Regions from separate parts of the Streptomyces sp. NPDC045695 genome, predicted to be linked through region 3. Evidence: riboswitches for the same ligand, from Rfam matches in the RefSeq annotation. Region 3 holds a riboswitch; each other region holds the start of a gene.
The links. A riboswitch is a leader RNA that binds a small molecule or an ion and turns the genes downstream of it on or off. The one in region 3 is predicted to bind cobalamin.
Positions count from the first base shown of each region.

Region 1: it holds a riboswitch for cobalamin, as region 3 does, so the genes downstream of both, AC07DU_RS03175 (ribonucleoside-diphosphate reductase subunit alpha) here and AC07DU_RS14360 (ABC transporter substrate-binding protein) in region 3, are expected to answer to the same signal.
Region 2: it holds a riboswitch for cobalamin, as region 3 does, so the genes downstream of both, cobN (cobaltochelatase subunit CobN) here and AC07DU_RS14360 (ABC transporter substrate-binding protein) in region 3, are expected to answer to the same signal.

Region 1 is NZ_JBWKJU010000002.1:8,850-14,891, forward strand. It holds gene AC07DU_RS03160 (carbon starvation CstA family protein) at 1-1,359, shown strand, start outside; gene AC07DU_RS03165 (YbdD/YjiX family protein) at 1,356-1,553, shown strand; gene AC07DU_RS03170 (GNAT family N-acetyltransferase) at 1,639-2,151, shown strand; adenosylcobalamin-variant (AdoCbl-variant) riboswitch at 2,215-2,291, shown strand; gene AC07DU_RS03175 (ribonucleoside-diphosphate reductase subunit alpha) at 2,447-4,834, shown strand; gene AC07DU_RS03180 (ribonucleotide-diphosphate reductase subunit beta) at 4,834-5,850, shown strand; gene AC07DU_RS03185 (hypothetical protein) at 5,926-6,042, opposite strand, start outside.
Region 2 is NZ_JBWKJU010000019.1:64,841-70,882, reverse strand. It holds gene AC07DU_RS26775 (precorrin-2 C(20)-methyltransferase) at 1-1,138, opposite strand, end outside; gene AC07DU_RS26770 (precorrin-8X methylmutase) at 1,135-1,782, opposite strand; gene AC07DU_RS26765 (cobalamin biosynthesis protein CobG) at 1,787-3,088, opposite strand; cobalamin riboswitch at 3,481-3,608, shown strand; gene cobN (cobaltochelatase subunit CobN) at 3,649-6,042, shown strand, end outside.
Region 3 is NZ_JBWKJU010000006.1:353,672-359,713, reverse strand. It holds gene AC07DU_RS14375 (N,N-dimethylformamidase beta subunit family domain-containing protein) at 1-557, shown strand, start outside; gene AC07DU_RS14370 (ABC transporter ATP-binding protein) at 593-1,375, opposite strand; gene AC07DU_RS14365 (FecCD family ABC transporter permease) at 1,372-2,430, opposite strand; gene AC07DU_RS14360 (ABC transporter substrate-binding protein) at 2,427-3,422, opposite strand; cobalamin riboswitch at 3,469-3,608, opposite strand; gene AC07DU_RS14355 (DUF4352 domain-containing protein) at 3,717-4,235, shown strand; gene AC07DU_RS14350 (serine/threonine-protein kinase) at 4,252-5,886, opposite strand; gene AC07DU_RS14345 (PfkB family carbohydrate kinase) at 5,945-6,042, opposite strand, start outside.

The sequences.
Region 1 (6,042 bases), on a different contig from region 3:
TCGGTGCTGCCGGTGTGGATGCTGCTCGCGCCCCGCGACTACCTCTCCACCTTCATGAAGATCGGCACCATCGCCCTGCTCGCCCTGGGCGTGGTCATCGCGATGCCGACGCTGAAGATGCCCGCCATCACGGACTTCGCCTCGCGGGGCGACGGCCCGGTCTTCGCCGGGTCGATGTTCCCGTTCGTCTTCATCACCATCGCCTGCGGGGCCCTGTCCGGTTTCCACTCCCTGGTCGCCTCCGGCACCACCCCGAAGATGATCCAGAAGGAGACCCAGGTCAGGGTCATCGGCTACGGCGCGATGCTCACCGAGTCCTTCGTCGCCGTCATGGCGATCATCGCGGCCTGCATCATCGAGCCGGGCCTCTTCTTCGCGGTCAACTCCCCCGGCGGCGTCGTCGGCGCCACCGTGGAGTCGGCCTCGCAGGCGGTGACGAACTTCGGCTTCGCCATCTCCCCCGAGGCGCTGACGCAGGCCGCGAAGGACGTGGAGGAGGCCAGCCTGCTGTCCCGTACGGGTGGCGCGCCGACCTTCGCACTCGGAATGTCGGAGATCTTCTCGTCGGTGTTCGGCGGGGCCGGCATGAAGGCCTTCTGGTACCACTTCGCCATCATGTTCGAGGCGTTGTTCATCCTCACCACGCTCGACGCGGGCACCCGCGTCGGCCGGTTCATGCTCCAGGACACCCTCGGCAACCTGCACAAGCCGTTCAAGGACGTCAGCTGGAAGCCGGGCGTGTGGCTGGCCAGCGCGGTCGTCGTGGGCGCCTGGGGCTACTTCCTCTGGGTGGGCGTCAAGGACCCGCTGGGCGGGATCAACCAGCTGTTCCCGCTCTTCGGGATCGCGAACCAGCTGCTGGCCGCCGTGGCTCTGGCCGTCTGCACCACCCTGCTGGTGAAGTCGGGCCGGCTGAAGTGGGCGTGGGTGACGGCCGTTCCGCTGGTGTGGGACGTGGCCGTGACCCTCACCGCCAGCTACCAGAAGATCTTCTCCGACAACCCGAAGATCGGCTTCTTCGCCCAGCGCAGCACCTACCAGGACGGCATCGACGCCGGGAAGGTCCTCAAGCCCGCGAAGGACATGGGCGAGATGCACACCGTGGTCACCAACGCCACGGTGGACGGGGTGCTGTCCGTGGTGTTCGCCCTGCTGATCGTCATCGTGCTGCTGGACGCCGCCCGGACCTGCCTGAAGGCCGTCCGCTCGCCGGAGTCGGTCACGCTCGCCGAGGTGCCGTGGACCGAGTCGAAGATCATCGCCCCGGCCGGGCTGATCGCGACCGCCGAGGAGAAGGCGGAGCTCGCCGCGGCGGGCCTCGACTCGGGCGGCGGACGGGTCAAGGAGCCGGTGGCGTGAGCGCCGTACGGGACGTGCTGGCGAGGGCCCGGTTCTACGTACGGGAGTTCTCCGGGGAGGCGGCCTACGACCGCTACGCGGCCCACGCCCGCTCCCACGACCCGCAGGCGCGGGTCATGACCCGCCGCGAGTTCGAGCGCGCCCGCACGGACGCGCGCGAGGCCGACCCCCGCGAGGGCTTCGGCTGCTGCTGAGCCACCCCGCTGCCACAGGGGCCGCCGCGTCTCCCCCGGGAGAAACGCGGCGGCCCTTCGCGTCGGCTGCCGCACACTCGACGGCATGGACCTCGTGATCAGGACAGCCACCCCGGACGACTACGCGGAACTGGGCGCCATCACCGCGCAGGCGTACCTCGACGACGGACTCTTGGACGACAACACGGACGACTCGTACGAACGGGCGCTGCGGGATGTCGCCGGCCGGGCAGCCGACGCCGAGGTGCTGGTCGCCACCCTGGGCGGTGTCCTGCTGGGCGGGGTGACCTTCGCGCCGCCCGGCAGCCGCATGGCCGACATCGCCGGGCCCGGCGAGGCCGAGTTCCGGATGCTGACCGTTGCCCGCGCCGGGCGGGGCCGCGGGGCGGGCGAGGCCCTGGTGCGGGCCTGTGTCGAGCGGGCCCGGGCGATCGACGGTGTGACCCGTCTGGTGCTCTCCACCCAGGCCCAGAGCCCGGCCGCGCACCGGATCTACGAGCGGCTGGGGTTCGTCCGGATCCCCGAGCGGGACTGGTCACCCGTCCCCACCGTGCCTTTGCTGGCCTACGCGTTGGAGCTGCGCGTACCGGGGCAGTAGCAGTCCGACACAACATGTGGGGGGTCGCGCATCCGCAGCCCCCCACATGTATGCTCAGGGCTGCTGTCGCCGCAGGGGAATCCGGTGCGAATCCGGAACTGTCCCGCAACGGTATGAAAAGTCCGAGGACCTGCCGACAGCGCGCCCGGCTCGACCGAACCGGGTGCCGACACGTCCGGGCTTCGCGGTTGGGCCGGTGGACGCCATGCGGTAGGTCGCGCTCCGGCGCGCCCGCATGCGCCCGCCCGCGCCCCGCTCCGCCGATGACCGGGCCGAGCGAGGGAGAGCTCCCGCCGTGACCATCGCGCCTTCAGCACCGCGCGCCGAGTCCACTTCTGGCGACAACACCGAGGGCCCGGGGGCCACGCTGCTGCGTACCCTCACCGAACTGACGGCGGACCTCCCGGACACCGATCCCGGCCGGGTCGCCGCCGCCGCCCTGCGCGGCCGCAGCGCCGCCGCCGACGACGCCGAGCTGCGCGGCCTGGCCACCGAGGCCGCCGCCGGCCTGATCTCCGAGGACCCGGCGTACTCCAGGCTCGCCGCCCGCCTGCTGACGCTGGCCGTCCGCGACGAGGCCGCCGGCCAGGGCTCCACCTCCTTCTCCGCCTCCGTCGCGGTCGGCCACCGCGAGGGCCTCATCGCCGACCGGACCGCGCAGTTCGTGACGACCCACGCCGCCCGCCTGGACGCGCTGGTCGAACACACCCTCGCCGAGGGCGCCGACGACCGCTTCGGCTTCTTCGGCCTGCGCACCCTGCACAGCCGCTACCTGCTGCGCCACCCCATCACCCGCCAGGTCATCGAGACCCCGCAGTACTTCATGCTGCGCGTGGCGTGTGGCCTGGCCGCCGACGAGAGCGTCCAGGCCGTCGAGGAAGTGGCCTCGCTGTACCGGCTGATGAGCCGCCTCGACTACCTGCCCTCCTCCCCCACGCTCTTCAACTCCGGCACCCGGCACCCGCAGATGTCCTCCTGCTACCTGCTGGACTCCCCGCTGGACGAGCTGGACTCGATCTACGACCGCTACCACCAGGTCGCGCGCCTGTCGAAGCACGCGGGCGGCATCGGCCTGTCGTACTCCCGCATCCGCGCCCGCGGTTCGCTGATCCGCGGTACCAACGGCCACTCCAACGGCATCGTGCCGTTCCTGAAGACCCTCGACGCCTCCGTCGCCGCCGTGAACCAGGGCGGCCGCCGCAAGGGCGCCGCCGCCGTCTACCTGGAGACCTGGCACGCGGACATCGAGGAGTTCCTGGAGCTGCGCGACAACACCGGTGAGGACCAGCGCCGTACGCACAACCTGAACCTCGCCCACTGGGTCCCGGACGAGTTCATGCGCCGCGTGAACGCGGACGCCGACTGGTCGCTGTTCTCCCCGGCCGACGTGCCCGAGCTGGTCGACCTGTGGGGCGACGAGTTCGACGCCGCCTACCGCAAGGCCGAGGCCGACGGCCTCGCCCGCAAGACCATGCCCGCCCGCGACCTGTACGGCCGGATGATGCGCACCCTCGCGCAGACCGGCCAGGGCTGGATGACCTTCAAGGACGCCTCCAACCGCACGGCGAACCAGACCGCCGAGCCGGGCACGGTCGTGCACTCCTCGAACCTGTGCACCGAGATCATCGAGGTCACCAACGACGGCGAGACGGCCGTCTGCAACCTCGGCTCGGTCAACCTGGGCGCGTTCGTCGTCGACGGCGAGATCGACTGGGAGCGGATCGACGAGACCGTCCGCACGGCCGTCACCTTCCTCGACCGCGTCGTGGACATCAACTTCTACCCGACCGAGCAGGCGGGCCGCTCCAACGCCCGCTGGCGCCCGGTCGGCCTGGGCGCCATGGGCCTCCAGGACGTCTTCTTCAAGCTGAAGCTGCCCTTCGACTCCCCCGAGGCGAAGGCCCTGTCCACCAAGCTCTCCGAGCGCATCATGCTCGCCGCCTACGAGGCCTCCTGCGACCTCGCCGAGCGCAGCGGCCCGCTGCCGGCCTGGGAGCAGACCCGCACCGCGCGCGGCGTCCTGCACCCGGACCACTACGACGTGGAGCTGAACTGGCCGGAGCGCTGGGACGCGCTGCGCGCCCGGGTCGCCGAGAGCGGCATGCGCAACTCCCTGCTCCTCGCCATCGCCCCGACGGCGACCATCGCCTCCATCGCGGGCGTCTACGAGTGCATCGAGCCGCAGGTCTCCAACCTCTTCAAGCGCGAGACGCTCAGCGGTGAGTTCCTCCAGGTCAACGCCTACCTGGTGGACGAGCTGAAGCAGCTCGGCGTGTGGGACGCCCAGACCCGCGAGGCGCTGCGCGACTCCAGCGGCTCGGTCCAGGGCTTCGGCTGGATCCCGGCCGAGGTGCGCGAGCTGTACCGCACGGCGTGGGAGATCCCGCAGCGCGGTCTGATCGACATGGCGGCGGCCCGTACGCCGTTCCTCGACCAGTCGCAGTCGCTGAACCTGTTCCTGGAGACGCCCACCATCGGCAAGCTCAGCTCGATGTACGCGTACGCCTGGAAGCAGGGCCTGAAGACCACCTACTACCTGCGCTCGCGGCCCGCGACGAAGATCGCCCGCGCCGCGTCCGGCTCCGCCGTCCCGGCGGCCGCCGCCCAGCTCCCGCAGGCCGTCGACGCCGACGCGCTGGCCTGCTCCCTTGAGAACCCCGAGTCCTGCGAGGCCTGCCAGTAATGACCACCAGCGAACAGAAGAACCTCCTCGACCCGGGCTTCGAGCTGACCCTTCGCCCCATGCGCTACCCGGACTTCTACGAGCGCTACCGGGACGCGATCAAGAACACCTGGACCGTCGAGGAGGTCGACCTCCACTCGGACGTCGCCGACCTCGCGAAGCTGACGCCCGCCGAGCAGCACATGATCGGCCGTCTGGTCGCGTTCTTCGCGACGGGCGACTCGATCGTCTCGAACAACCTGGTGCTGACGCTCTACAAGCACATCAACTCCCCGGAGGCGCGCCTGTACCTGTCGCGCCAGCTGTTCGAGGAGGCCGTGCACGTCCAGTTCTACCTGACGCTGCTCGACACCTACCTGCCCGACCCGGACGACCGCGCGGCCGCCTTCGACGCGGTCGAGGAGATCCCCTCCATCCGCGAGAAGGCGCAGTTCTGCTTCCGCTGGATGGACTCCGTCGAGAAGATCGACCGGCTGGAGACGCAGGCCGACCGCCGCCGCTTCCTGCTGAACCTGATCTGCTTCGCGGCGTGCATCGAGGGCCTGTTCTTCTACGGCGCCTTCGCGTACGTCTACTGGTTCCGCTCGCGCGGCCTGCTGCACGGCCTGGCGACGGGCACCAACTGGGTGTTCCGCGACGAGACCATGCACATGAACTTCGCGTTCGAGGTCGTGGACACGGTCCGCAAGGAGGAGCCGGAGCTCTTCGACGACGCGCTCCAGCAGCAGGTCACCGACATGCTGAAGGAGGCCGTGGAGGCGGAGCTGCAGTTCGGCCGCGACCTGTGCGGTGACGGCCTGCCGGGCATGAACACCGAGTCGATGCGCGAGTACCTGGAGTGCGTCGCGGACCAGCGCCTGGTCCGTCTCGGATTCCCGCCGGTGTACGGCTCGCAGAACCCGTTCTCCTTCATGGAGCTGCAGGGCGTCCAGGAGCTGACGAACTTCTTCGAGCGCCGGCCGTCGGCCTACCAGGTCGCGGTCGAGGGCACGGTCGACCTGGACGAGGACTTCTAGACCGCGCGACGGCGCGCGGCGTGCGCCGATCTCGGGCCCGGCGGGTGAGCACCTCACCCGCCGGGCCTTCGGCGTTCACTTGCCGGGGGCGTGCCGCAGGACGATGCGGGCCGCGCCGGCCGTGCGCGGGCGGGGCCGCGGACGCGGCTGCCCGTGGCGGATGAGCTGCTCGCGCTGCTGGACGGCGCGTAT
Region 2 (6,042 bases), on a different contig from region 3:
CGAGCGGGGCCCCGGCCGCGGCGGCCGCCGCGTTGGCGGCGGTCACCCCGGGCAGCACCCGTACGGGCACGTCCTTGTACTCGGCCTGCCCGGCCACCTCCAGGACGGCGGTGGCCATGGCGAAGACCCCGGGGTCGCCGCCGGAGACCACGGCCACCCGCTGTCCGCGCCGGGCGAGGTCGAGCGCGAACTCGGCGCGCTCCGACTCCACCTTGTTGTCGGAGCCGTGCCGGATCTGGCCCGGCTTCACCGGGACCCGGTCCAGGTAGGTGGTGTAGCCCACCAGCACCTCGGCGTCGGCCAGCGCCCGCCGGGTCTGCGGGGTGAGCCACAGCGGGCCCGCCGGGCCGGTGCCGACGACCACGACCTCGCCGGGACCGGACGGCACGCTGCCCGGGTTGCCGATGCGGCTGGGAACCACGGCGACGGCGAAGTACGGCACGCTGCCGGGGTCGGTGTCGGCGAGGACGCCGGTGCGCTCGCCGGGCATGGTGGCGCGTTCCACGTAGCGGGCCTCGGCGAGCCGGCCGCTGTTCTCCATGGCGGCGCGCACCGCGGGGAAGGTCCGGCCGAGCTTCATCACGACCGCCGAATCGGTCGCGGCGAGGCGGGCGGTGAGCTCTTCCTCGGGCAGGGTGCCGGGGAGGATGGTCAGGACCTCCTCACCCTCCACGAGCGGCGTACCGAGCCGGGCGGCGGCGGCACTGACCGAGGTGACACCGGGGATGACCTCGGTCTCGTACCGGTCCGCGAGCCGCTTGTGCATGTGCATGTACGAGCTGTAGAAGAGCGGGTCGCCCTCCGCGAGCACGGCGACGGTCCGGCCGGCGTCCAGGTGGACGGCCAGGCGGGCGGCGGCGGACTCGTAGAACTCCTCCATCGCACCCTGGTAGCCGCCGGGGTGGTCGGTGGTCTCGGTGGTGACCGGATAGACCAGCGGCTCCTCGATGTGCGTCTCGCGCAGGTGCTTCGCGGCGATCGAGCGGGCGATGGAGCGGCCGTGCCGGGCGCTGTGGTAGGCGACGACGTCGGCCTCGCCGATCACCTCGACGGCGCGCAGGGTCATCAGGTTCGGATCGCCGGGCCCGAGCCCGACCCCGTAGAGGCGCCCCTTGGCGTCGCCGGTCACGCTGCTCATTCGGCCACGCTCGCAATGGCGTTGACGGCCGCGGCGGCGATGGCGCTGCCGCCCCGGCGGCCGCGCACGATCAGATGGTCGAGCCCGGAGGGATGGGCGGCGAGGGCGTCCTTGGATTCGGCCGCGCCGATGAAGCCGACGGGCACTCCGATGACGGCGGCCGGGCGCGGGGCGCCCTCCTCGATCATCTCCAGCAGCCGGAACAGTGCGGTCGGCGCGTTGCCGACGGCGATCACCGAGCCCTCCAACAGGCCGCGGTCGCGCCACACTTCGAGCGCGGCGGCGCTGCGGGTGGTGCCCATCTTCGCGGCGAGCTCCGGCACCGCCGGGTCCGAGAGGGTGCAGATCACCTCGTTGCCGGCTGGCAGCCGCTTACGGGTGACCCCGCTCGCGACCATCTGGACGTCGCACAGGACCGGCGCGCCCGCCTCCAGCGCGGCGCGGGCGCGCAGCACCACCTCGGGGGTGTACCCCAGGTCCTGCGGGAGGTCGGTCATCCCGCAGGCGTGAATCATGCGCACCGCGACCTGGGCGACCGAGGCGGGCAGCCCGGAGAGGTCCGCCTCGGCGCGGATCGTGGCAAAGGACTGGCGGTAGATCGCGGCGCCGTCCTTCTCGTACTCGAACACGGTGTACTCGCTCATTTCTTCACTGCGTCTTCGGACTCTGAGGTGATGAGGTGATCTCGCGTGCGGCCGTCAGGGCGGCCGCCAGGTCTTGCAGGTGCGGCTGGTGCGGCAGGGCCCGCCCGTGCGCGGAGAGCCGGTAGCCGTCCTGGGTGGCGACCACGTCGACCCACTGCGTCCCCCGCGGGTGCCCGCACCGGCGCTCGCACCCGGACCAGTGCACGGGCAGCGGCCCCCGGGCCCGCTCCACGAGGGCGCGCGCGTCGGCGCGTACGTCCGCGAGGGATTTCGCGCAACCGGGGCGCCCCGTACAGGCGGTGACGGACAGCCAGGGACTGTCGGGGGACACGACCAGCCCGGCGGCCTCCAGCAGGGCCGGGCCGTCGACGGGCTCCCCGAGCGGGGCGTCCGGCAGGATGACGGTGCGCCACGGGGTGATCCGCAGCCCGGCGCCGTGGCCGGCGACCCGCACCAGGACCCGCCACTGTTCGGTGGTCAGCCGCCCCAGCGGGGGCAGGACGCACAGGGCTCCGCGCGGGCCGGGGCCCCGGCCCCAGGGCTGGGGCGGCGGGCAGTACGGCCAGTCCACCGCGGTCTCGCGCGTCGCGTCGATACCGGCGGCGGCCAGCCTCTCGCCGAACTCACCTTCATCCAGGCCGTGTTCTCCGGGAAGCTCACTCACCCGCCAGGCCCGGGTGCCGGCCGCGTCAGCGGCGTCGAGGAAGTACTCGGCGGCGAGCAGCGCGGCGCGCGGGGCGTCCTGCGCGGCGACGGCCACGGCGCCGGCGGCGGCCGGCCCCAGGCGCACCAGCGCCCGCTCCCCCGCCCCCGGCCGGCCGAGCACGGTGATGTCCGGCTCCAGGGCGGCCACGTCCCCGCGCCCGTCGTCGAAGGCGAACAGGAACCGCCCGGACAGGGCGGTGACCCGCGCGTTCGCGCACAGCAGCCGGTCCAGTTCGCGGACCCAGGGCAGCACGTCCTGCGAGGCGGGCGTGGCCACGATGTTGCGCACCCGCTCGTGACCGGGCGCGGGCAACAGCCCCGCGGAGTCGAGCAGCTTCCCGAGCCCGACGCCGCAGCCCTCGGCGAGGCCGCGCACCTGGACGTTGCCGCGCGAGGTGAGCTCCAGGTGCCCGTCGCCGAACCGGTCGGCGGCCAGCGCGAGGAGGGATCCCTGGCGCGCGGTCAGCGCTCCGCCGGGGATCCGGACGCGCGCGAGGTACCCGTCGTCCGCCGCGTGCAGCCGCAGCGCACCGGGGCATGCGTCACCGCGATCCCGTATGACGGGTTCGTCCCGCGATACGGCGGAGGGGGGCTGGGGCATGGCGGCGAGCATACCCACGATTCCCCTCCCCCGACCTGTGTCCGTCGCCACCCTCCCCCCACCACTTCCAGCCCCGCCGGCGTTTGAGGCGCGGGGCCCGGGGCAGAGCCCCGGCAACGGCGCCACGCCGACACTCACAGCGCCACCCCGGGCAAGGCCCCTCCAGCCCCCGGCATCCAGGGCGCGGGCCCCACTTCCAGCCCCGCCGGCGTTTGAGGCGCGGGGTCCGGGGCAGAGCCCCGGCAACGGCGCCGCGCCGACACTCACGGCGCCACCCCGGCCAAAGCCCCCCAGCCCCCGGCAACCAAGGCACGCCCCCCACCCCCACCCCCGCCGACAGAGCCCCGGCAACGGCGCACAAAGTCACGCCCTAAGATGACCTTCCGGCGGACCACACGGCCCGCCGTCGCCGAGGACGGCGACATGGGAGGAAGCCCGGTGAGATTCCGGCGCGGTCCCGCCACTGTGAACCCGGCAGAGTCACACCGCCGGGCAAGTCAGGAACTCCCGCTGTCCTCACTGCCCGGGGCGCGGAAACCCCGAGGAAGGCCTGCCGCCGCATGATCCTGCTGCTGTCGACGTCCGACACCGATCTGCTCAGCGCTCGCGCCGCGAACACGGCTGACGCCCCCGTCCCGTACCGGTTCGCGAACCCCTCCCGCCTCCCTCTCGACGACCTCCCCGGCCTCCTCGACGGAGTCGACCTGGTCGTCGTACGCCTCCTCGGCGGCCTCCGCGCCTGGCAGGAGGGCCTCGACGTCCTCCTCGCCCCCGGCCAGAGCCGCCCGGTGGTGGTCCTCACCGGAGAACAGGCCCCGGACGCCCAGCTGATGGAGGCCTCCACGGTCCCGATCGGCATCGCGGCCGAGGCCCACGGCTACCTCGCGCACGGCGGCCCCGCCAACCTCGACCAGCTGGCCCGGTTCCTCTCGGACACCGTCCTGCTCACCGGCCACGGCTTCGAGCCGCCCGCCGCCTCCCCCACCTGGGGCCCCCTGGACCGCCCGGCACCCAGCACGGGCAACAGCCCAGGCACCGCACCCGGCACAGCCGCGGCCGCCCCCACCCCCAAGGTCGCCGTCCTCTACTACCGCGCCCACCAGATGAGCGGCAACACCGCCTTCGTCCACGCCCTGTGCGACGCCATCGAGGCCCACGGCGCCGAGCCGCTCCCCCTCTACGTCTCCTCCCTGCGCACCCCGGAGCCGGAACTCATCCAGGCCCTGGAGTCCGCGGACGCGATCATCACCACCGTGCTCGCGGCCGGCGGCACCCGCCCCGCGACCGCCTCCGCCGGCGGCGACGACGAGTCCTGGGACGCCGGCGCGCTCGCCGCGCTCGGCGTGCCGATCCTCCAGGCCCTGTGCCTGACCGGCTCCCGCGGCAACTGGGAGGAGAACGACGAGGGCCTCTCCCCCCTCGACGCCGCCACCCAGGTCGCCGTGCCCGAGTTCGACGGCCGCCTGATCACCGTCCCGTTCTCCTTCAAGGAGATCGACGCGGACGGCCTCCCCGCCTACGTGGCCGACCCCGAGCGCGCCTCCCGCGTCGCCGGCATCGCCGTACGCCACGCCCGCCTGCGCCACATCGACCGCCGCGACAAGAAGATCGCCCTGGTCCTGTCGGCGTACCCCACCAAGCACTCCCGCATCGGCAACGCGGTGGGCCTGGACACCCCGGCCAGTGCCGTCGAGCTGCTGCGCACGCTCATCGCCGAGGGCTACGACTTCGGCCCCGTCCCCGAGATCCCCGGTCTGGTGTCCGGCGACGGCGACGAGCTGATCCGCGCCCTGATCGAGGCCGGCGGCCACGACCAGGACTGGCTGACCGAGGAGCAGCTGGCCCGTAACCCGGTCCGCATCCCGGCCGCCGACTACAAGCGCTGGTTCGCCGAGCTCCCCGCCGACCTGCGCGCGAGCGTCGAGGAGCACTGGGGCGAGGCCCCCGGCAACATGTTCGTCGACCGCTCCGCCAACCCCGAGGGCGACATCGTCCTGGCCGCGCTGCGCCGCGGGAACCTCCTGATCCTGATCCAGCCGCCGCGCGGCTTCGGTGAGAACCCGATCGCGATCTACCACGACCCGGACCTCCCCCCGTCGCACCACTACCTGGCGGCCTACCGCTGGATCCAGGCGGGCGCGCAGGACGGCGGTTTCGGTGCCGACGCGATGATCCACCTGGGCAAGCACGGCAACCTCGAATGGCTCCCGGGCAAGAACGCCGGCCTCTCGGCGTCCTGCGCGCCCGACGCCGCGCTCGGCGACCTCCCCCTCATCTACCCCTTCCTGGTCAACGACCCGGGCGAGGGCACCCAGGCCAAGCGCCGCGTGCACGCCACCCTGGTCGACCACCTCGTACCGCCGATGGCGCGCGCGGAGTCGTACGGCGACATCGCACGCCTGGAGCAGCACCTGGACGAGTACGCCCAGATCTCCGCGATGGACCCGGCCAAACTCCCGGCCATCCGCGCCCAGATCTGGACCCTGATCCAGGCCGCGAAGCTCGACCACGACCTGGGTCTGGCCGAACGCCCGGACGACGACGGCTTCGACGACTTCCTGCTGCACGTCGACGGCTGGCTGTGCGAGGTCAAGGACGCCCAGATCCGCGACGGCCTGCACGTCCTGGGCGGCGCCCCGACCGGTCCGGCCCGCGTCAATCTGGTCCTCGCCATCCTGCGCGCCCGCCAGATCTGGGGCGGTACAACGGCTCTCCCGGGCCTGCGCGAGGCGCTGGGCCTCGACGAGTCCGCGGCCACCCGTACCTCGGCGGACGCCATCGAGGAGCAGGCCCGCGCCCTGGTCCAGGCGATGGAGGACGCGCACTGGTCCCTCGACGCCGTGCCCTCCGTCACGGCGGGCCACCCGCAGTCCGTGACGGACGTCCTGACCTTCGCGGCCCGTGAGGTGGTCCCGCGCCTGGCCGGGACGACGGACGAGATCGCCCACGTGGTC
Region 3 (6,042 bases):
AGTCCTCCTACGCGCAGGATCCGGGGTTCAAGCGGGGCCATCCGGCGACCGTGGACTTCCGATCGGCGCCCGGTGCGGACCCGGAGAGCTCGCTGCTCGGCGTGATCTACGACGGCTATCCGGTGGACGCCCCCTACGTGGTGACCCACCCGGGCCACTGGCTGTTCGAAGGCACCGGCGCGCGGGCCGGCGACCGCTTCGCGCACCTGGTCGGGGTGGAGTACGACAAGGTCGACACCGGTTTTCCGACACCCCGGCCGATCGAGATCCTGGCCCACTCCCCCGTGGTGTGCGAGGGCCGTCCCAGCCACCAGGACACGGCGTACTACACGGCGCCGAGCGGGGCTGGGGTGTTCGCGACCGGCACGATGCGGTGGGTGGAGGCCCTGGACGCCACCGGCGACGGCGCCGGCGGCGCCCACCACGGGATGGACGCACGGGCCGGGGCCCTGACCACGCGGGTGACGGAGAACCTGCTGCGGGTGTTCGCGGCGGGACCGGCGGGCCGGACCCACCCGGCGCAGGACAACGTCCGCGCCGTGTACGGGAGTTCGTGAGGCCCCGGGGTGGAGCTGATCACCCGCCCGTGCCGCTACCCGTAGACGATGTTCGGCGCGCCCGTGTCCGGGTGGACCCCGATGCGGGTGCGCACCCCGTACACCTCGGCCAGCAGGTCCTCCGTGAGGACCTCCCGGGGCGGTCCCGAGGCGGCGACCCGGCCGCCCGTCAGGACGTACAGCCTGTCGCAGAAGGCGGCGGCGAGGTTGAGGTCGTGCAGGACGAGCAGGCTGGTGGCGGGCAGGGCGCGGACCAGGCCCAGGAGCTCCAGCTGGTAGCGGATGTCCAGGTGGTTGGTCGGTTCGTCCAGGGCGAGCAGGCCGGGGTCCTGGACGAGGGCGCGGGCCACCAGGGCGCGTTGGCGCTCGCCGCCGGAGAGCTCGTCGAAGCGGCGGGCGGCGAAGGGGGCCGCGCCCACGGTCTCCAGTGCCGCGGCGACGCGGCGTACGTCGTCGGGGCCGTCCTGCATCCAGAACCGTTTGTGCGGGCTGCGCCCCATGGCGACGACCTCGCGGACGGTCAGCCCGAAGGTGCCGCCGGCGTCCTGCGGTACGACCGCCACGCGCCGCGCCCGCTCCTTGACCGTGAGCGCGGCCGCGTCGGCGCCGTCCAGCAGGATCCGGCCGGCGGTGGGCCGCAGGATGCCGTAGACGCAGCGCAGCAGGGTGGTCTTGCCGCTGCCGTTGGGGCCGACCACGCCCACCGTCTCGCCGGGCCGGGCGGTGAGGTCGACGCCGTGCAGCAGGGTGTGCCCGTCGATCTCGTACCGCACGGCCCGCACGGCGAGTTCCACCGGTCTCGCTGATGTCCCGGTCATCCGGTGACCCCCTCGGTCCGGCTGGAGCGGCGCAGCATCCACAGGAAGAACGGCCCGCCGACGAGCGCGGTGACCACGCCGACCGGAATCTCCTCGGGGGCGGCGGCCGTACGGGCGAGCAGGTCGGCCAGGAGCAGGAACACGGCCCCGACCAGCGCGGCCACCGGCAGGAGCGCCCGGTGTCCGGCGCCGACGACCATCCGCGCGGCGTGCGGGACCATCAGCCCGACGAACCCGATCGCGCCGCTGTAGGCGACGAGCACGCCGATGACCAGGGAAGTGAGCACGAAGACGGCGGCGCGGAACCGTCCGGTGTCCAGGCCCAGGGTGTGCGCGCCCTCCTCCCCGGCGAGGAGCAGGTCGAGCGGCCGGGCGAGGGCGACGAGCAGTACGGTGCCGACGAGCAGGGCCGTGGCGGGCAGCGCCAGTTCGTCCCAGCGGGCCCCTCCGAGGCCGCCGAGGGTCCAGAAGAGGACGGAGCGGATCTGGTCGGGGTGCGCGGCGAGCACCAGGACGAGGCTGGTGAGGGCGGACAGGACGTACTGGACGGCGACTCCGGCCAGGATCAGCCGGCCGGTGGTGAAGGTCGCGCCTCGGCGGGCCATCGCGTAGACGGCGACGAGCGCGCCCATCGAACCGGCGAAGGCGGCGAGCGGCACGCCCACCCCGCCGGCGAATCCGGCGGACGCAGCCCCCGCCCCGGCTCCTGCTCCGGCGCCGAAGACGATCACGAGGACGGCTCCCGCCGAGGCGCCGGAGGAGGCGCCGAGCAGGAAGGGGTCCGCGAGCTGGTTGCGTACGAGCGCCTGCAGCACGGTGCCCGACACCGCGAGCCCCGCCCCGACCACGGCCCCCAGGAGCACGCGCGGCATCCGGACGTCCCACACGATGGAGGCGAAGGCTCCGGTGCGCCGCTCGCCGGACAGAGCGCCGAGGACGATGTCGCACACCCGGCCCGGGGCGATCCGTACGGGCCCCAGCGCCAGACCCGCGACGGCGGACGCGGCGAGCGCGCAGACGAGTACGAGGAGGACCGTGGCGGTACGGAGCCTCACGGGGCATCGGGGTGGAGCTGGCGGCCCAGGGACTCGACGGCGTCGGCGACGCGCACGCCCAGGACGGCGGAGGAGAGCGGCAGGACGACGAACCGCCGGTTCTTGACGGCGGGAACCCCGGCGAGGGCCGGGTCGTTCAACAGGCGCTGCTTCTTGGCTTCGACGGTGGTGCCGCCGTAGTCGTAGATGAGGACGACCTCGGGTGCCCGCTCGATGACCTTCTCCCACGACACGTCACCGAAGGTGTCGTCGAGGTCCGCGAAGACGTTCGTGCCGCCCGCGAGGGAGACGATCTCATTGCCGATGCCGTTGCCCCCCGAGGTGGAGGCGGAGGTCTCGCCCGAGTCGTAGACGAAGACGGACGGCCGGGGCGCGTCCTTGACCCGGGCGGTCACGGCGTCGATGCGGCGCTGCCCGTCCTCGACGAGCCGGGCACCGCGCTCGGGCACGCCGAAGGTGCGGGCGACCTCGGTGATCTCGGTCTTGAGCTGGTCGAAGCCGACCCGCCCCGCGGAGCAGTACTCCACGTTCAGCCGGGAGTTGATGCCCGCCTTCGCGAGCGCCTCGCGGTCGCGGCCCTGCGCCTTGTCGAAGGCGCTGGCGTATCCGCCGTACACGAAGTCGGGGTCGGCGCCGAACAGGACCTCCTTGGAGGGGTATTCCCTGGCCAGCACCTTGATCTTGTCGTAGGCGGGCCGGTAGAGCGGCAGCACGGCGTCGTCGAGATAGGCGGAGCCGACGATCCGCTCGCCCAGCCCGAGGGCGAGCAGCAGCTCGGTGGAGTGCTGGTTCATGGTGACGGCGCGCTGGGGCGGGGCCTGATAAGTGCTGCTCACGCCGCAGTTGGTGAGGGTGTACGGGAAACCGGGCGCGGCGGCGGACTCCGCGGCGGCCCCGTGCTCCCGCACGTCCGGGGAACTGCCGCACGCGGCCAGGGGTATGAGGAGTACGACGGGAACGAAGGCGCGGCAAAGGGCGCGGGTGCGCGACATGGCGAAAGCCTCTCCGGGGGATCCGCGTCCCCTGGTCGACGTGAAGAACGAGCAGAGGCGGTGCGTCAGTGTCTGACTCCCGGATCTCCCGCGGGGGGACGTCCGGTCACAGTGGCGGGACCGCACCGGAATCGCACCGGTTTCCTGTCCTGCACCGCCTGGGTAACGCGCCCCAGTCTGCCAGAACGCCGAGACGGTGCGGGCGGCGGCAAGGGAGTCCGCGGATGCGCGGGTGGCGGGAGCCGGGGTCACGGAGGATCGTGGGCAGGGTAGCCGTGGATCGGGAGGTCCGCCATGCGCCGCAGCCGAGCACCGGGCCGCTCGCGGAGCGCCTTCGCGGCGGTCGCGCTGCTGGCCCCCGCCCTCCTGGTCCCCGCGCTGCTGGCCGCGGCCCCCGGCGGATCCGGGGAGACGGTCTCCCTCACGGGCGACGGGCCCGGACAGCGCCTCGACGTCACGCTCACGCAGGTGGTCGACCCGGCTGCCCCCGCGCGCTCCTCCACCCCCGAGCCCGACGGTTCCGACCGGCTCGTCGCCGTGCGGTTCCACCTGGAGAACACCGGGACGGCCGACTACGAGGACTCCCCCGCGGCCTCCGCGCATCTGCTCGACGCCACCGGGCAGCGGTTCACCGGGCTCAACCTCCCCACGACCGCCGGGCCGCACTTCCCCGACACCCTCACGCTCCGGCCGGGCGGCGCGGCGGAAGGCTTCGTGACCTTCCGGCTGCCGAAGGACGCCGGCCCGGCCGCGGTCCAGTTCGCCCTGAACGGCGGCTTCGCGGACGACGTGGGCCAGTGGAGCCTGCCCTGAGGGCGGACCGCGGCCGTCAGGACGCGCGCCAGACCGTCATGTCCGCGGTCACCCACTGGGGCCAGTTCTTCAACTGCACCAGCGACTTGTTCTGGATCACGAACAGCGCGATGTCGCCCGACGGGTGCTTGATGCAGAACGCGCTGCCGTTCGTCGCCCCGGCCAGCCCGAACTCGCGCGTGTCGACGTCCGTGAGGGCGGCCCGGCACACCTCCAGGGAGCCGTGCTGATCGGGGAACAGCATGGTGATCACGCTGGAGTCGCTCTCCAGATCGCAGCCGGTCCTCTCGCAGTTCAGCCGGATGTCCCCCGAGCGGTCCTGGCGCTGAGCCTGTTCCTTGACGCCGACCGAGTTCTGGGCGTCCAGGCGCACCCCGGCGTACGGGACGGGCGCGGGCGGCTTCGACTCCTCGGGCGGGCCCGACGCCGCTCCGGCGGCTCCGGCCGTCCCGCCGCCGGTAGCTGACGCCGCCGAACCCGATGCCGTCCCCGCGGCCGGTCCCGACGCCGATCCCGAGGGAGTCTTGTGCGCCGCCGGGGACCCGTTCCGGGCGCGCAGCAGCCTGCCCATGTCGTCCATGTAGGCCCAGGTCAAACCGGTCAGTACCAGGGCCGACGTCGCCACCGCCGCAGCGGTGATCAGCGCGGCGCGCCGCCTGCGGGCCCGCCGTTCCCCCGGTGCGGCCGGGGTCGGTGCGGGCCGCCACCGCCGGAGCAGCGGCGTCGTGTGCACCGAGGTGGGATCCGGAACCGGAGCCGGGACCTCCACCTCCGGCCCCATCAACTCGCGCCAGACGGCCGGGCCGCCGCCCGCGTCGGCGTCCGCCCCGAGCCGCTGCCGGCACCACGCCACGATCTCCGCCGGGGTGGCCCGGTCCTTCGGATCGGCGGCCAGGCACCGGGCGATCACGGGACGCAGCTGGTCCGGGAGGCGGGACAGGTCGGGCTGGGAGTGCACGATCCGGAACATGACGCTCAGCTGGGGGCCGCCTCCGTACAGCGCCTCGCCCGTCGCCGCGAACGCCGCCGTCTGGCCCAGCGTGAAGACGTCGGTGGCCGCCGTGACCTCGCCCGACGACGCCTGTTCGGGCGCCATGTACTGCGGCGTCCCGATGGCGTTGCCCGTCCCGGTGGCCGCGGTGACGCCGGACGCGAGCGAGATCCCGAAGTCGATGACCCGCGGACCGTCCGCGGCCAGGAGCACGTTCGACGGCTTCAGGTCCCGGTGCACGATGCCCGCGCCGTGGATGGCCTGGAGCGCCTCGGCCACCCCCGCCATCAGCCACAGCACGGCGGCAACCGGCAGCGGTCCCCGGCGGGCGACGGCCTCGGACAGCGAGGGGCCGGGCACGTACAGGGTGGCCAGCCACGGCGGGGTGCCGTCCGCCTCGGCGTCGATCAGCTCGGCGGTGTACGCCCCCTTGACCCGGCGGGCCGCCTCCACCTCCCGGCGGAACCGCCGTCGGAACGCCGGGTCCTCGGCCAGCTCCGGGCGCACGACCTTGATCGCCACAGGGCGGCCGCCCCGGGTGTGCGACAGGTAGACCCGGCCCATGCCACCGGCGCCGAGCCGAGCCGCGAGGCGATATCCGGCCACGGTCGGCGGGTCCTCCGCCAGCAGAGGCTGGAACACCTCGGTCGCGCTGTTCATCGGTCTCCCCCCGATTCCCTGATCAACCGATGAGTTGATCCACATCCACCGCCTCACCCTAAGCGTCGGGCGGCGACGGGAATCCGGCGGGGAGCCGACTTCCGCAGGCCCCGGGAGGCCGCTCCCCTGAGCGCCCTGCGAGCGTGGTCCGGGCGG